2 regions of the Mesorhizobium sp. B2-4-2 genome follow, and region 1 is predicted to be linked to the other one. Evidence: riboswitches for the same ligand, from Rfam matches in the RefSeq annotation. Region 1 holds a riboswitch; the other holds the start of a gene.

Region 1 (10,446 bases):
AAGGAGCCGATACCGACCTTTGTGGTGATCAATCCGCGGCTGGAAAGTTCCTCCAAGCCTTTGCGCACCGTGTTGCGGCTGACGGAGAAACGCTGCACGAGTTCGTTTTCGCTTTGCAGACGGTCGCCGAAACCCAGCACGCCGGAGCGGATCTCGTGTTCCAGAACGGTGGCGATCTGCTCGGGCTTGCCCGTGCCGGGAGACAGTTTGATCGCGCTCCGCTTCATATTCGTACCTGTATAGTGAACCTGTCTAGTCCTGTTTAATCTCTCCTCGTATAGCGGACTTGTCAATGGGACGGGTCATGTGCCCCGATGCACTGCTTTCGACGATCCGCCGGCCGCAGGCGGCAACGAAGAAGGAATTTCCCCAGTGCTGGACGCGTCGCACCGTGTCGCGATCCTGCTGCGGTGACCCTACCGGCAGAAGAACGAAAGCCCGCTCCGGGAACCGGGGCGGGCCTTGGAGGAGGACAAGGGGTGGGACCTCTCCTCTTGCTTTCCACGGGGGGTGTGGACCGAAATCACCTTACGGGAGTTTCGCCAGAGGCCCGATCACAAGCCTGTTTGCCCGCATCACGATCCGGTGCGCACCGGCATCGACATTGGTCACGGGATCGCGATTAGCGACCAATGCATGTCGCCCAAACGATGCATGTCGCCCAAAAGCGGGCTCTCGCCTTGTGAGAACGACGTGCACGACGCGCTTTAGATGCGTCCGAGCACGACCAGAATAATGACGATCAGCAACACAAGCCCCAGCCCGCCGCCACCATAATAACCGGTTCCGTAGAACGGACCGCCGCCGAGGCCGCTGAAGCCGCCGAGCAGGGCGAGGATAAGGATGATGATAAGGATGGTTCCAAGACTCATGGCTTCCACTCCCGCAGGCACTTGCGCGCCGGTTCGGCACTTCTGGGTTGAGAATGTTGCTCACAGACAACGCTTTGAACGCGTTCGCGTTCCACCTAATGCAGGACGTCGAGAAGGCGACGGCGCAATTCGTGCAGCAGTCTTGCCGCAACGGCGGGCTTTCCGACCGGCCACCGCGCAGGATACGATACAACTGAAGGTACGTGATCACGACGTGGACGGCGAGATTGTAGAAGGAAAAAGCCGACAGCAAAAACAGGCAGTTGAGCGTCAAGATCGGATCCACTTCGACTTATCTCGATCTTGCATCGTCAGATCTGTGAGAGCGGATTTGCAATTCATGCTTGCATTTCTGGAACAAATAAGGAACAGTAGGGAACCTAGCTGCCAAGGCGGATTAAAGTTTTGGGGGGACCAGCGATATGACGAGGTGGAAGGATGCGCGGCTCCTCGCCGCCGCGATCGCGATGACAAGCCTTGCGCCCGACCGGTGGCCCTCAGCCGGGCTTGGCGCCGCTCTCGCCCGGAACACGCCTGCGCTCGCAGCCGAGAAGGATTATGCAACCTGCTTCGGCGAGACATCGAGCCGGACAAGCGCATTGTTGCCTGCTCCGCGATTGCGGAGGACGCCGCAGAGCCGGCGCGCAGCCGCGCCACAGCCTATTTCCAACGGGGCGTCGCTCTCGGCGACCAGAAGCAATACGACCGATCGATCGCCGACTACAGCGAGGCGATCGCGCTCGATCCGAACGACGCTTCCGCGTATCTCAACCGCGGCGCCGACTGGTTCAGCAATGGAGACGACGACCGTGCGATCGCGGACTTCAACATCGCCATCAGCCTGGAGCCGTCTTCCAGCGATGCCTACAGCAACCGTGGCCTCGCCTTCCTGCACAAGGGCAAGATCGACGCGGCCATCATCGATTTCCAACAGGCAATCGAGGCGGACCCTCAGAATGGCAAGGCGCATGCGGGCCTGGGCATCGCCTGGGACAGGATGGGCGACCCGAAACAGGCCCTGGCCGAGTATGACGAGGCGGTCCGTATCGATCCCAACAACATATTGGCCAATGTCAAACGCGGTATCGCCCGCGCCGCCGAGAGTGAGTTCGATCCCACTGTCACCGATGACGATGCTGAACAGGCGCCCGGCGAGGACTTATCCGCCGCCAAGGATACGACCAGCAATCGCGCAGCCGCAAAGACCTTGATCGAGCGTGCGGGGATGCGGCTGTCGAAATATGGCCTCGAAGGCGCGCTTCTCGATTTCGACAAGGCGATCAGCCTCGATCCCGACAATGCGGACGCCTATCTCGGGCGCAGCCGCGCAAGGACACTCAAGGGAGACAGCGCCGGAGCGGCGGCGGATTGCCTGCGCGCCATCGAGCTTGATCCGACGCGGGCAGGAAGCTGCGGCGCTCAGCTCGCCGCCGACCAAAGCAAGCCGGCACCGTTGCCGGACACCCAACAGCAAAAGCAGCGAGCCGTCGTTCCGGATATCACTGCTACCCAAGACACGCTGGCCGCAAGGGTTCTGGAGGCGACCGATCCGCGCGCCCTCGAAGCGATCCTTGGCGGCGATGCCTTCCTGGACATGGGCAAGTACGATCAGGCGATCGGCGCCTACAACAAAGCGATTGCGCTCGATCCGAACAACCGGTTCGCCTATTACGGCCGCGGCAAGGCCCAGGCCGCCAAACGCGTTTACGAGCAAGCGATCGCCGATTACGACACGGTCATCCAGCTCGCCCCCAATTTTGCTGCGGCTCATTCTCGCCGGGGCCTCGCCAAGATCACGTCAGGCGATGCCGAAGGCGCTCTTGCCGATTGCAGCCGGGCTTCAACACTCGATCCAAAAGCGCGCGACGCCTACTTCTGCATGGGCATGGCCTGGCACGCCAAGGGCGACGCGGGGCGCGCGATTGCCGCCTATTCGGTAGCCATCGAGATCGATCCGAAAGACGACGCCAGCCATTACGGGCGCGGCATGGCGCGTGCTGACAGGAAGGACTATGACGAGGCAATCGCCGACTTCGGCCAGGCGATCAAGCTCGATCCCGACAATCGCGATTACGCGGTCGCCCGCAAGGCGGCTGTGGCTGCGAAGGGACAGGGCGATATGGCGGCCGCCACGCTCGGCGCCGTCAGCTCGGCGGCGGCCACCGCCAGTTCAGCCGCCGGTTCGGCCGCACCGAGCGATACTGATTCGGCCGCCAAGGCGCTTTTCGCCAAGGGTCGGAGGCTGCATGAGAAAAATGACTATGACGGCGCCATAGCCCTGTATGGCAAGGCGATCGCACTGGTCCCGGCATTTCATGACGCCTATCTGGCCCGGGCCATGGCTTGGGAGGCCAAGAACGATTATGCTCATGCTGTTGCCGATTACACGCAGGCGATCGCGATCAATCCGAATATAGCCGAGACCTACTACAGTCGCGGCCAGAACCTCAGTTTCCAGGAAAACTACGACGGGGCGTTTGCCGACTTCGAAAAGGCCATCAATCTCAACCCCGCGGACGCAAGGGTCTATGCCGATCGAGGCCTCCTATGGATGGGAGGGCACGAGGACGTCGCCGCGCTGCACGATTTCGAAAAGGCCATCAGCCTCGATCACAAGAACCCCTTTGGCTATTTCGGTCGAGGCGTGATCCGAACCAGCAGAGCGGACTATGAAGGGGCCATCGCGGATTTCAGCCAGGCGATAAGGCTTAAGCCGGATTTCGCAACCGCCTACGAGGCGCGGAGCCGGGCGTGGGAAGCCAAGGGCAACCGCAAGCGTGCTCAGGCCGATCGCAAGAAGGCACTGAGCCTTGGGGTAGATTAGACGGGCTTTTCGGGAGGGCGCGGATTTTGCGTTGGAGTGGTTTGGGCGTAATGGCAGTCGCCGCTCTGTGCTTTATTGCGGTAAAGGTTTTGCCTTGGGCGCAGCTCTGACGAGGCTGACGAAAGGCAATCAGCTTGAGCAGCGCTGGCGCCCGATGCGGTTTGATCCCTACCCCAAATAGAAGTTACTGAAATAGTTGCCAAAATCCGGTTGCCGGGCAACGGGCTCGCCGTCCCCGTTCCGGAGGATGCCGGCGGCGAAGAGATAGGAACCGATCGCTTCCATCTTGGCCGGGTCCATGCTGCCTATGGCGCCGTTTCGCCGGCGCAGATAGTGCTCGTCGATCAGCGTCTTCAGCGAGGCGTGGATCAATGCCGGATTGGTCAGGGCGTCCTTGTTGGCGGCGATCAGCAGTGTGGCCGCTTCTTCGGGATGATCGACGGTGAACTGGTAGCCGCGCCGCGTTGCCCGTATGAAGCCCGACGCCAATTCCGGATTTGCACGCAGATACGCATCGCTAGAGGAGATCAGCGTGGTGTGCTCGTCGGGCACGCCGTAGTCGGCATAGACGAAGCTTCGCTGTTTAACGCCTTTCAGTTCTGCCTCGACGCCTTCCCAGGTCGAGACCTCCAACGTGAAGTCGACCGAACCGTTGGCCAGCGCCTCATAGGCGGACGTGCCGAGCGTCACCGTTTCGAAAGCCCCCTTGCCGCCGTCGTGACGGATGATGGTCGAGATCAGCGCGTTTTCCCAGGCACTGCCGAAACCGCCATAGGTCAGGCCGTCAAGATCCCTGGGGGTTTTGATCTCGTCACGCGCTGCATTGAACACCAGCCGTCCGGTTTCGGACTGCACCACGGCATAGACCGCCTTGAGATCGGCGCCGGCGGCTTTCTGGGTGAAGAGGCCGATGGAGCCGTTGATGCCGAAATCGGCAACGCGGTTGGCAACCAGCGTGCCTGCACCGGTATCGCTGTAGGGCAGGATGTCGACCTCGAGGCCGGCCTCGCTGTAAAACCCTTTGTCGCGAGCGACGAACAGGCCGATATGGTTGGTGTTGACCGTCCAGTCCAGCGCCACCGTTACTTTCCGGGCGGCCGCCTGGGCAAGAGATCGGCCTGGCCGGGCTATAAGGGGAAGGCCGGCAGCGGCAGTGAGCAGCAAGGCTTGCCGGCGCGTCAGGTCAGTCATGGTCCGTGTCCTTCTGGTGGCTCGGGTTGAGGAGGATGTCGAGGATCTCGGCTTCGAGGGTGCCGGCCTGCCGTGCAGCGCCGCCGGCCAGTTCGCGTGGACGCGGCAGCGGCACGGTGATCTCAGCGACGACGCGCGCCGGCCGCGCCGAAAGCACATAGATGCGGTCGGACAGGAACACAGCTTCGCGCACGTCGTGGGTGATCAGCAGCGCCGTCCAGCAGTGGCGCCGCCACATCTGTTCCAACCAGCGTTGCATGGCGGCGCGGGTCAGCGCATCGAGTGCGCCGAACGGCTCGTCGAGCAGCAGCATATCGCGTTCCTGCACCACGGTGCGCAGCAAGGCCGCGCGCTGGCGCATGCCGCCGGAAAGCTGCGCCGGAAAATGCCGTTCGAAACCGGCAAGCCCGAATTCCTCGAACAGCGGAGCAACGCGAGCGCGGGCAGCCTTGCGCCTGACACCTTGCACCTCAAGCCCGAGCGTGGCGTTGTCAAGAATGCGCCGCCAAGGCATCAACGCGTCGCGCTGCGGCATGAAAGCGAAATGCCGGCCGTGGTCATCGAGCGGCTTGCCGTCGAAGAATATCTCGCCCTCGCCGTGAAGCGCGCCGGTCAGAAACTGGAACAGCGTCGACTTGCCGGCGCCGGAGGGGCCCAGAATGGAGACGAATTCGCCGGCGCCGACGCTGAGCGAAATGTCGGCAAGCACGTCGAGTCCTTCGAAGGCCTTGCGCACATGTCGCAGTTCGAGCCGGTTCATCGCCACGGCCCCTTTCCTGCGGCCCGCCCGCCGGCGGTCCGTTCCCATGGCATGGCAAGGCGCTGGACCAGCATCGTCAGCCCGAACAGGACGAGCGTCAGCGAGGCGCTGACGGCGACGGCGGCCAGCACCAGGTCCGGGCGGAAGTTGTTCTTGGCGTTGAGCATGTAGATGCCGAGGCCCTTCGCCGCGCCCGCATATTCGGCGAAGATGGCGCCCACGACAGCATAGGTGATCGAGATCCTGACACCGGCGAAGAAGTAGGGCAGCGCCGAGGGCAGCCGCGCCAGGACGAAGACACGCCAGCGCCCTGCCCCCATGGCGCGCAGCATTTGGCCGATCTCAGCCTCCGTCGCCTCATATCCTTCGGCCAAAGCCACCAACATCGGAAAGAAGGTGACCAGCGCCACCAGCATGATCTTGGGCATCAGCCCAAAGCCGAACCACAGCACCACCAGCGGTGCAATCGCCACCAGCGGCAAGGTCTGGCTGACCACGAAGACCGGAAAAAGGGCGCGCCGCAATGGCTGGGAGAAGTCGATCAATATCGACAGCGCAAAGGCACCGCCGAGCGAACAGGCAAAGCCTGCGAGCGTGGCACGGAGGGTTGGCACGGCGTTATCGGCCAGCGCGTGCCGGTTGAGCATTGCCTGAGCGAAGACGCGCGATGGCGCCGGGAGGATTGTCGGCTTGATGCCACCAAAGCGCGCATAGAGTTCCCACGCGGCTAGCAGCAGCCCCACCGAAAGCATCGCCGGAGCGGTTCTGGCGATGAGGTCCACGATCGGACGCGAAGGGGCGGACGGGGAGGACACGCAGGTACCCGGAGCGGATGGCGCGGGGCGCGCCGTCAGACGGCGGTGGGGCTGTTGGCCGAGACGGTGACGTCGAGCGTTACGTGACCGGCACCCGGCCCGAAGCGGCAAAAGGCCTCGTTGAGTGCGGTAAAAATGGCGCCTGCGTCGCCGCGCAACTTTGTGCAGAAATGCTTGGAGCGCTCATATACGCCCGACTGCTTCAGGAAGTCGATGCAGCCATAGATCTCGTCCATGTGGTCGTCGGTGCCCATGACGTAAAGCGAGAACTGCGCCGCCGCCGGCTGGCCGGTGACGGCCACGCCGCGCACGGCGGCGATAGCCGCTTCCTTGCGCGGGCCGAGCGGCCCGGCAGGTCCGCCAAACGCGTCGGAGCGGCAGATCGGATCGTCCGGCTCGCCCGGGCAGCCGCGCGAGATGGCGGCCGAAAGCACGCAATGCTTGCCGCTGCGCGCTGCCGCCACGAACAGGTCGCGCATGGCAGGAAACAGCACCTCGGGCGGCCCGACAAGCAAGGTCGAGATATCGTCGGTCTCGATCCGCAGTCGATCACGATAGGGGTCCAGTGCCCCGAGCGCGCCAAGGATGACGCCGACAAAATCGCCGGACATGGGATATAGGGAAATCTGTGCGCCTGAAAACATCGCCCGCCTCGCTCCGCTGGTATTACCCAGATCAGCTTCTAGGGTCTGTGGGCTTGCCGCCCCCGTCTCAGCCCCGACCGTACGGAGCACCCCTGTGGATGGACGCGTTAAAGCACCAATCGGGCGGCTATGAAAGCTGTTTTTTCAGGACCATCGCCGGAAATGCATTGCGCCAGGCCTGATTTATGGGCGGTTCCGTCGGGCCCGGTCTTGAGGGAAATTTGTCCGGAACCTTAGCCACGACGAGTGGTTGTCCCTATAGTCGCAAACGCGACGAACTTCGTGGAAACGAGCGAAGACTTCACAGAAATGGAGACAAACCATGCTCATGAAAATCCTCGCAGCTTCGGCTCTTACCATTGGTCTCGCGACTTCGGCGATGGCGCAAAGTGCTGGCGGAAACGGCGCCAATAATGGGCCCGGCAGCGGCCAGTCGGTCACGGTCGACCCGAACACGCCGGCATCGCCGAACACGGTGGATCCTGGCACGACCGGGAGCACGACCGTCATGCCCGACGGCATGAATTCGAACGCGGACCGGAACTGTCCGGCCAGCCCACAAGGTGCTCAGCCGGATGCCAGCCACACCGCTCCGGGCACGGCTTCGCCGACTGTCAACGACAAGCATTGCGGCAAGTAGCCACTCGCCGAAACTGCTGGAGAATGCCACGGGGCGCCTGTTCCGTGGCGTTTCCGTCTCTTTATGTTCACCCTCGCCGAACAGGCAGGCGCCTGAGACGTAAACCGCCATCGGCCTTCGTCTCGGTTCGGGCGCCGTCTACGAAACAGCCTTTTCGCGAACCGGCAGCTTCCAGCCCGGCCTGACGAAATGACAGGTGTAGCCGTTCGGGTATTTCTGCAGATAGTCCTGATGCTCGGGTTCGGCTTCCCAGAACGCGCCGGCCGGAGCCACCTCGGTGACCACCGTGCCGGGCCACAGGCCCGAGGCGTCGACGTCGGCGATAGTGTCTTCGGCGACGCGCTTCTGCTCATCGGTGGTGTAGTAGATCGCCGAACGGTAGCTCATCCCCACATCGTTGCCCTGGCGGTTGCGTGTCGTCGGATCATGAATCTGGAAGAAGAACTCCAGCAGCGTACGGTAGCTCACACTGGCGGGATCGAAATTGATCTCGATGGCTTCGGCATGGGTGCCATGGTTTCGGTAGGTGGCATCAGGCACGTCGCCGCCGCTGTAGCCGACGCGCGTGGACAGGACGCCCGGGATGCGTCGGATCAGATCCTGCATGCCCCAGAAACAGCCGCCGGCAAGCACCGCGCGTTCGCTTGAAGTCGCCATATCAATCTCCCCAAAGCAACTCCGGGAAAGGTTGTAGCCGTTTCCGTCCGGAATTGCGCACGATAAAACTGGAGGCCCGGCGCTATGACAGCCGCTCCAGGATTTCCCATAGATGGGCATTGTCGTCGGCTTCGTCCAGTCGATGGGCGCGTCCTGCTGCCGATCACCACGGACGCGCGGCGTCACTCCCCAGGCTTGAACCTGCGCACCACGACCTCGAATACGATATCCGAGATCCACATCGCGCAGACGCCGATGAGGAATGCGGCCGCCAGCGTCGTGGTGTCGTCATTGGCCATCGGCAGGCCCATGGCGCGGGAATACTGGACCACGGGCAGCGTCAGATAGGCGGCGGCTAGCGCGCCGCAGATCGGCGAGGCCACCATCTCGCGCGGTTTGTAGCGGTGGCGCGACAGCGCGCGCAATATGCCGCCGGAAAGGCCGGCGACCACCACCGGCACCTTGATACCGAGCACATCGAAAATATCATGCATCATTTCATTGTCTCGCGATCAGGAAACAGAACGACCGATCCGGCACCGAAGATGAGCAGTCCCAGAGCAGCAGGGCCCGAATCGAGCGGCAATACGATCGTCATGGTTTCCACCCGCACAGTTTCTCGCCCTTGCGGTTGTGCGCCAGCAGCGTCCGGACTTCCGCATCCGACAGCGCTGCGACGGCGGATACGGACAAGCGCAACGGGCTCGAAACCGCGCAAAATCCGCCGGTGACGGTGGTGCAGCCGGCTACCGCGACAAGTGCTGCGGCCGCTGCGACAATCAATCCCTTGCCCATGACCTGAGCTCCTTTCGGGCAGTGGCGGCGGGTAGCGCGCCGATATCGTTGTCCACTTGGTCGGCGACGTCGCGCGCCGCCGCCTCGGCCGCGGCCTGCCGGCTGCGTTCGGCGCGCTCGCCGGCAAGCCGCTGGCGAACACCCCAGCCAAACGCAGCGACGATGGCTGCGCCGATGCCGAGAACGGTCGAATTGCTGAGCAGGAAGGAGAGGAGCGCGCTCATTGGTTTGGCGCGTCCTTGACGAGATAGCCGACGGCAAAGACGGCTAGCGGCAGCAGCGTGGCCCATGTCTCGGCATCGTACCAGGATGGCCAGACATTGCGCACGAAGACGCCCGAAATCGAAACGGCGGCGGCGGCGATGGTCGCGGCCGTCAGCTTGTTGGTCGGGCGGATGGTCGGCTGGGTTGTGGTGGCCATGATCAGAACATTCCTTGCAAGGTGGCGGCGATGTGGTGCCAGGCGGCGTAGGCGACGAGCAGGCACGCGACAATGATGCCGCCCGCCTTGGCGGCGGCTGGAATGTTGGCGCCGGCAGGCATCGCCGCGACCGATTCGACGGCATCTACGGCAGCAGCGCCGCCCGGCGCCGCCGCAGCAGCGGCCGGTGCAGGATCTGGCCGCGTGGCCGATGCCTCGCCTGCCCCGACAGCCGTCAGCAGCAGCGCCTGTGCGCGGACGGATCCGACCCGGCTCGACCAGCCTTTGCCGAAAGTCGGCCAGGTCGGAAGCCGCTTCAGGAAAGCCAGGCGGGCATCGCAGAGATTGTCGATGACGACGGCGGCCGGTCGGGAAGCGACGGCCGCGAGCGTCTCGGGCCCGATGCGGCCGTCCTGGGCGGTGCCGACGACTGCTTGAAGATATTTCGCCGCCCTGCTTGGCCCACTGTTCACGGCATAGTCGAACACCGCGTAGTCCACGCCGTCGGGCAACTCGGCGCCAGCCACCGCATCCCAGTAGAAGCGGCGGTACACCGTGGCGAGCTGGGCATCGCTGATCTTCCTGAGATCCGCCTTGACGGCGTCCGCCTTCACGTAGCGGCGGAAATTGGCGAGCGTGACGCCCTTCATGGTGGCGCCGCCCGGATCGGCCGGATTGTCCGACCAGCCGCCTTCGGATTTGAGGACGAGCGCAAGCGCCCACGTAAAATTGCGGTCCATGATATCCCTTTCGATTTCTGGTGGATGGGTGAGTGGGTGATCGCCGGCAGCACAGGGGTGCGGATAGTCGCCGTTGCGCGCGGCTGG
Region 2 (7,335 bases), on a different contig from region 1:
AGCGGATCGCAATGTCGCCCGGCCCGGTCGCCGTCACGGCGGCGGCCGAATTGTCGATGATGAAGCCCTCCGGCACCGAGAAGGACACGCCCAGGCCCGGATGCAGAAAGGTCTCGCCGCGCACATAGCCTTCTTCCGGCGTGTCGCCGTAGAGCAGGCCGTCTATCCCGGCGAGGAAGGCGTCGCGATCGCGGGTGCCGACGCCCGGCGGGCCGAACTGGCGGGCATGGCGTTGCGCAAGGTCGATACGCTGCGGCGTATTGGGATGCGTTGCCAGGAAATCGAGGCTGGCGTCGGTGGCGCCGCTGATCGAGCGGAAATCGGTGTAGGCCGACATGGACTGCAAGAAGCGGCCGGCGGCGTAAGGATCGTAGCCGGCTTCGCCGATCGACTTGATGCCGATCGCGTCGGCCTCCAGTTCCTGGTTGCGCGAAAACTGCGCCAGTCTCAGCTTGCCGCGGATCAGCGCCGCCTTGGCGGTCGGGCTGTCGCCGAGCACGTCGGAAACAACCTTGGTGGCGAGCCCCTCCTCGGCCTCGAGCTGCTGGCGCTGCAGGCCGTGGTTGGCGGTGACGTGGCCCATCTCATGCGCGATGACGGCGGCGAGCTCGGCCGAATCATTGGCCAGGGCCAGCAGGCCGCGCGTGACGTAGAGGTAGCCGCCCGGCAGTGCGAAGGCATTGACGTTGGGCGAATTGAGGATGGTGATACGATAGGTCTGGGTCGGGTTGGCCGACACCACCGTCAGGCTGCCTACGACCTTGGCGACCATGCGCTCGAGCTTGGGATCGGAGTATTCGCCGCCATAGGTCGCCAGGATGCGTGGATGCTGCGCCTTGGCCAGTTCGGCCAACTTGTTATTGGCCGCGACATTGTCGACCGTGATCGGTTTGTCGGAAGGCTGGAAGCCGGATTCCTGGACTTCCGGAGGCGTGAACATCTGGCAGCTTGCCAGGGCTACGACAAAGCCAGCCAGCGCCAGAAAGCGCGCCAGCATTTTCCCTCTTGGTCTTTCCGTGCCGGTCGGCAGAACGGCTTCCTTTCGGGTCTGGCGCATGCCCGCGAAAATCGGGGCGATCCTCGCAAGGGCTCATGCGCAAATCAAAGCATTACAGCATCCACGCCATACCAACGCGCGGCGGATGCCGCAGGCAAATCACGGCCTGCACCGGACCGGTACGGGGCGGACCTAGCCACACTACCTCTGTCATGGCAAGCAATCGCCCCGTCGCCAGGAGCCGGTTTGAGCGTAAATTATGTCCGCTTCCGGGCAATATCTCGTGATCCAGCCTCCCAGGCGCTTGTGCCAACATAGCGCCGGAAAACTTCAGGACCAGCCCCGGCAAAGAAATCATCCGCCTTGCCCTTAGCGGCAACCATGCCGTTGTCGAGGAACACCACCTCCTCACAAACACGGCGTGCGTCCTGTGGCTGGTGCGTGACGAACAACAGCGTCATGCCCCGCTCGGCATGCACGTCGGCGACAAGATCGAGCATGTCGTCGCGCAAGGCCGGTCCGAGTGAAGCGAAAGGCTCGTCCAGAAGAAGCACCGGGCGGTTGCGAACCAGCACGCGCGCCAATGCGACACGCTGGCGTTCGCCTCCCGAAAGTTCGCGCGGCAGGCGTCTTTCCTTGCCTGCGAGGCCGGTGCGTGCGATCGCCTCCGCGATGTCAGCGCGATCGGCCTCGGTCAGCCGCAGCGAGGGCGAGCGGCCGAGCCCGACATTCTCTTCGACCGAAAGATGGGCAAAAAGATTGTTTTCCTGGAATACCATCGACACCGGCCGCGCCGAAGGCGGCGCCGCGCCGACATCGGCGCCGCCGATCAGCACACGGCCGGACTGCGGCGTCTCGAAGCCCGCCACCAGATTGAGCAGCGTCGACTTGCCCGAACCGCTCGGCCCCATGATGGCGGTGATTTTTGACTCGGCGAAATCGACATCGAAAACGAGCGGCGCGTCGCCGTAGCTGAACGAGACCGTGTCCAGCCGCACCTCGGCTCCCCTTGTCGCACCATTGGTGGCGCCCGCAGCCATCAGTCTCGTTCTCCCCTTCCCAGCCCGCTCGCCGCCACCACAAGCACAAGGCAGACCAGACCCAGCAGCAGCGCCAGGCCGGCGGCGTCCTCGGTGCGGTAGCTGCCCATGCGCGCCAGGAGAAGGTATGGCAAGGTCTGCACGGAATCACTGCCGAACAGTGCGATGACGCCGAGATCGCCAAGCGACAGCGCCATGGCAAACGCGAAGGCGGTGGCCAGCGGCCGTCGCAGCGACGGCCAGTCGACCAGCCGCAATCGGGGCCAGCCCGCTATTCCCAGAAGCGCGCAGAGCCGCTCATGGCGCTCGCTCGCCGCATCATAGGCAGGGCGGATGGCACGGATGGCGAAAGGCATCGCCATGACTGCATTGACAGTGACGACCATGACCGGGGCTATGGCAAAGACATCGCCGACATGGCGCAGCAGAAGGAACCAGCCGGCGCCGATGACGATGGGCGGCACGACCAGGACGAAGCCGGCACCGGTGTCGGTGGCGTGTTCGAGCACGGTCCGCGGACCGGAGCGGCGCTTCAGGGCCAGCACGCGGCGCGCCATGGCGAGCGAAAGCGACAGCGCAACCGACAGCAGCGCCGACAGGAAAGCCAGCACGGCGCTGGTCAGCGTCGCCTGCCGCACCGCCGCTTCGCCGGCGAGACGACCGAGGTCGGCGCCGAGGCCTGACATCACCGTCGCCGTCATCGGCCCGGCGACGAACAAAAGGGCCAGCACGACGAGCGCGGCATTCAGCGCGGCCTCGGTCCTGCCGGCCGAGACGTAGCGGCGCGGCGCCACCGGCAGATTGGCGTCACCGGTGGTGTTGGCGCCGAGCCGCGTCAACGCCAGCACCACGACAAAGGTCAGCGCGATCTGCAGCAGAGTCAGCGCCACCGCCCGCGCGGGATCGAAATCGAAACGCAGAGCCTGGTAAATGCCGACCTCCAGCGTCGTCGCGCCGGGGCCACCGCCCAGCGTCAGCACGATCGTGAAGGATGTGATGCAGAGCATGAACACCAGGCCGGCGACGCCCGGCAGAGCGGCGCGCAGTGTCGGCCACTCGATCAGCCGGAAAGCCGGTGCGGCACCCATGCCGAGCTGGCTCGCCAGCCGCCATTGGCCGGCTTGGATGGTTTGCAGCGCTTCGAGGAACAGCCGCGTGGCCAGCGGCAGGTTGAAGAAGACATGAGCAACGAGGATGCCGGAGAGGCCATAGATGCCCGGCCAATTGTAACCGCCGACGGCACCAAGAAAGCCGGCGAAATAGCCGGCGCGGCCATAGAGCGCCAGGATGCCGAGCGCCGCCACGATCGCCGGCAGCGCCAACGGCAGGGCGAAGAGCTGGAGGATGAAGCCGCGGCCGGGAAAGCGCGGATGCCGCGACAGCGCGCGAGCCACGAACAGGGCCGGCGCCACCGACAACAGCGTCGAAAGCGCCGCCTGCCACAACGTAAAGCGCACGACGCGCAGGAGATAAGGATCGAAGGCTGCCCAGGCTCCGGAGAAATCGTTCGCGCCTTCGAAAAGAAGACCCGCAAACGCGCCGCCGATCAGGAGCCCGATCGCCGCAAGCGCGAGGATACCGGCGGAGATGCGGGGGTCAGACGCGCGCTGCACGCTGCGCCACCCAAAGGACCTTTAGCGAGCGTCGCGTTCCTTCGCGCCCCCCTCTGTCCTGCCGGACATCTCCCCCACTTGGGGAGAGATTGGCTGCTTCAGCGCTCCACCCTCTCCTGTGACGTCGCCAATTGGCGAAAGCCGTCGTGACGGCCAATCTCCCCCCTCGTGGGGGAGATGTCCGGCAGGACAGTGGGGGGCGCTGTAGGGCACTCATCATCCGATCATACGACCAAACTACTTGCTCATCACCGCCAGCCATTCATCCACCCATGCCTTGCGGTTGGCCGCGACCTCCTCGGGACTGAACAGCAAGGTTTTGGTCGGTTTGACCAGTCTGTCGAAGGCCGGATTGAGCGGCTTGTCGGTCTTGCCGGCCGGGAACATCCAGTTGGTCTCGGGGATGGCATCCTGGAATTTCGGCCCGGTCATGAAGGCGATGAACTTTTCCGCCAGCGGATTTTTGGCTCCCGTCGTGGTGATGCCGGCGACCTCGATCTGCAGATACTCGCCCTCCTCGAAGGAAGCGGCCTGGTAGCGCTCGGTGTTCTCGGCAACCATGTGGTAGGCGGGCGAGGTCGTGTAGGACAGCACCATCGGCGCCTCGCCCTTGGTGAACAGGCCGTAGGCCTCGCTCCAGCCCGGCGTCACGGTCAAGACCTTCGCCTTGAGCTTGGCCCAGGCCTCCGGCGCCTTGTCGCCATAGACCGACTTCACCCACAACAGCAGGCCGAGGCCCGGCGTCGAGGTGCGCGGATCCTGGATAACGATCTTGTCGTCGGCACTGCCCTCGACCAATTCCTTCAGGCTCTTGGGCGGCGTCTTCAGCTTCTGCGTGTCATAGACGACGGCGAAATAGCCATAGTCGTACGGGACAAAGATGTCGTCGTTCCAGCCGCCCGGCACATTGAGCCCGGTCACGGCGCCATGCGGCGCAAACAGGCCAGTGGCCTTGGCATCGGCGGTGAGATTGGTGTCGAGGCCAAGCACGATGTCGGCCTTGGTCGCGGCCCCTTCCAGCTTGACGCGGTTGAGCAGCGCGACGCCGTCGGCAACCGAGACGAAGTCGACATCGCAGCCGCATTCGGCCTCGAATTCCTTCTTCACCACCGGGCCGGGGCCCCAGTCGGCGGTAAAGCTCTCATAAGTGTAGACGGTGAGCTTGTCCTTGGCTAAGGCCGGCCCGGACAGAACCACGACCATTGCAGAGACAAGGGCGTATAAAAGCGTGCGCATCGGCGCCTCCTTCGTTCGGGTTAAAGGAATTGAGGCGTCGGACTGTCCGAAACGTCTAATCCCTCCGCCGGTACAAACCGGATCAGGTTCAGCGGGTTGGCGAGACTGCCTCTCAGCCGGTCCGCGAAATATCGCGTCCGGCACCCCGTTAGAGCGCCTCGACACATAGGCCCGGCCGGTGAACCGCGCAAGTGGCTGTTTGCCGGCCTTCCGTTTCCGCTGCCGGGCTGGTAAGGGCCACACGATATGAGCACATTCACCATCCTGCTTGGCGGCGACCTGATCCGCACGCCACGGCTCGACCGTCAGGTCGAGGGGACCCGCGTCATCGCCGCCGATGCCGGCATCGGCCATGCGAGGACGCTCGGCCTTGTGCCGGAACTGTGGGTCGGCGATTTCGATTCCGTGCCCGCCGGCCTGCCGGATGAGTTGGCCGCCGTGCCGCGCCGAACCTTCCCGGCAGAGAAGGACGCCACCGATGGCGAACTCGCGATATCGGCCGCCCTGGAGCGCGGCGCGACCAGCCTCGTGCTTGCCGGCGCCTTCGGCGGCAAACGCGCCGACCATGCCTTCCTGCACATGGCGCTCGCCCTGCGGCTGGCCGGGGCCGGGACAAAGGTGCTGTTGACCAGCGGCGCGCAGGAAGGCGTGCCCCTGGCGCACGGCACGGTCCACTTCGACTATACAGACGGCACCCTGTTCTCGATCCTGGGTTTTTCCGAGCTTGCCGGGCTGACCGTCGCCGGCGCGAAATGGCCGCTTGACCGCGTCAAGGTCGCGTTCGGCTCATCGCTGACCATCTCTAATGAGGTCAAGGGCAGGCTCGAGATCGCGCTGGGAGCGGGGCGCGCGCTGCTGCTCGCCCATCCCTATCCCTTGCCAGAAAGCTGACATGGCGCCGCCTGTTCTCAATCTCGACGGAATAAAACTGACCTTCGGCGGCACGCCGCTGCTCGACGGCGCCGACTTGGCTGCGTCGGCCGGCGACAAGATCGCGCTGGTCGGCCGCAACGGGTCCGGCAAGTCGACGCTGCTCAAGATCGCCGCCGGCCTGATCGAGCCGCAGGACGGCGAGGTGTTCCGCCAGCCATCGGCGACCGTCCGCTATCTGCCGCAAATGCCCGACATGGACGGCTTCGCAACCGTGCGCGCCTATGTCGAGGCCGGCCTCGGTCCCGCCGACGATCCTTATCGCGCCAGCTACCTGATGGAGCACCTCGGCCTCTCGGGCGAGGAGCAGCCGGGCGACCTCTCCGGCGGCGAGGCCAGGCGCGCCGCCCTTGCCCGCGTCATGGCGCCCGAGCCTGATATCCTGCTGCTCGATGAGCCGACCAACCACCTCGATCTCTCGGTGATCGAATGGCTGGAAGAGGAACTCGTCCGCACCTCCTCGGCCCTCATCGTCATCTCGCACGACCGCCGTTTCCTTGAGCGCGTCTCGCGCGCCACCGTGTGGCTCGACCGGGGCCAGACGCGCCGGCTGGATAAGGGCTTCGGCCATTTCGAGGAATGGCGCGACCAGGTGCTTGAGGAAGAAGAGCGCGAACAGCACAAGCTCGGCCGCCAGATCGTGCGCGAGGAACACTGGCTGCGTTATGGCGTGACGGCGCGGCGCAAGCGCAACATGCGCCGCCTGGGCGAATTGCAGACCATGCGCCAGCGTTTTCGCGGCCATCGCGGCGCCGAAGGCACCGCGACCATGGTGGCCAGCGACGCCGCCGAATCCGGCAAGCTGGTGATCGAGGCCAGGAACATCGAGAAGAGCTTTGGCGACCTCACCGTGGTCAAGGGGTTCTCGACCCGCATCCAACGCGGCGACCGCGTCGGCCTCGTCGGGCCGAACGGCGCCGGCAAGACGACGCTTCTGAAGATGCTGACCGGAGAATTGCAGCCGGATGCCGGTTCGGTGCGGCTCGGCACCAATCTGGAGATCGCCACGCTCGACCAGAAGCGCGAGGCGGTCGATCCGCAGGAGACGCTGGCTCAGTATCTCACCGACGGGCGCGGCGAGAACCTTGTCATCAATGGCGAGCAGCGCCACGTCGTCTCCTACATGAAGGACTTCCTGTTCAAGCCGGAGCAGGCACGCACGCCGGTGCGCGAGCTGTCGGGCGGCGAGCGGGCACGGCTGATCCTTGCGCGCGTGCTGGCCCGGCCGGCGAACTTGCTGGTGCTCGATGAGCCGACCAACGATCTCGACATGGAAACGCTGGAGTTGCTGCAGGAACTGGTCGCCGGTTTTGCCGGTACGGTCATCCTGGTCAGCCACGACCGCGATTTCCTCGACCGCACCGTGACCAGCGTGATCGCGCCGGACGGCGGCGGCCGCTGGGTCGAATATGCCGGCGGCTATTCCGACATGCTGGCGCAGCGCGGCGGCACCAGGCTCGACGACCGCAAGGCGCGGGCGAAGGCGGATGCAAGCGAGGCGCCGACGGCGAAGGCGGAC

What was found. Region 1 has a riboswitch for thiamine pyrophosphate ahead of FJ942_RS21525 (YkoF family thiamine/hydroxymethylpyrimidine-binding protein). Riboswitches for the same ligand answer to the same signal wherever they lie in the genome.
Region 2: it holds a riboswitch for thiamine pyrophosphate, as region 1 does, so the genes downstream of both, thiB (thiamine ABC transporter substrate binding subunit) here and FJ942_RS21525 (YkoF family thiamine/hydroxymethylpyrimidine-binding protein) in region 1, are expected to answer to the same signal.

What each region holds. Positions count from the first base shown of each region.
Region 1 is NZ_VFVM01000010.1:58,013-68,458, forward strand. Features, by position in the region: gene FJ942_RS21490 (GntR family transcriptional regulator) at 1-227, opposite strand, end outside; gene FJ942_RS21495 (DUF3309 family protein) at 708-872, opposite strand; gene FJ942_RS21505 (tetratricopeptide repeat protein) at 1,087-3,696, shown strand; gene FJ942_RS21510 (ABC transporter substrate-binding protein) at 3,865-4,887, opposite strand; gene FJ942_RS21515 (ABC transporter ATP-binding protein) at 4,880-5,647, opposite strand; gene FJ942_RS21520 (ABC transporter permease) at 5,644-6,399, opposite strand; gene FJ942_RS21525 (YkoF family thiamine/hydroxymethylpyrimidine-binding protein) at 6,498-7,106, opposite strand; TPP riboswitch at 7,097-7,210, opposite strand; gene FJ942_RS21530 (hypothetical protein) at 7,429-7,746, shown strand; gene msrA (peptide-methionine (S)-S-oxide reductase MsrA) at 7,885-8,403, opposite strand; gene FJ942_RS21540 (hypothetical protein) at 8,586-8,897, opposite strand; gene FJ942_RS21545 (hypothetical protein) at 8,998-9,198, opposite strand; gene FJ942_RS21550 (ABC transporter permease) at 9,183-9,422, opposite strand; gene FJ942_RS21555 (hypothetical protein) at 9,419-9,619, opposite strand; gene FJ942_RS21560 (glycosyl hydrolase 108 family protein) at 9,622-10,359, opposite strand.
Region 2 is NZ_VFVM01000016.1:564-7,898, forward strand. Features, by position in the region: gene FJ942_RS25745 (M48 family metalloprotease) at 1-997, opposite strand, end outside; gene thiQ (thiamine ABC transporter ATP-binding protein) at 1,255-2,037, opposite strand; gene thiP (thiamine/thiamine pyrophosphate ABC transporter permease) at 2,037-3,650, opposite strand; gene thiB (thiamine ABC transporter substrate binding subunit) at 3,888-4,886, opposite strand; TPP riboswitch at 4,929-5,044, opposite strand; gene FJ942_RS25770 (thiamine diphosphokinase) at 5,133-5,777, shown strand; gene FJ942_RS25775 (ABC-F family ATP-binding cassette domain-containing protein) at 5,779-7,335, shown strand, end outside.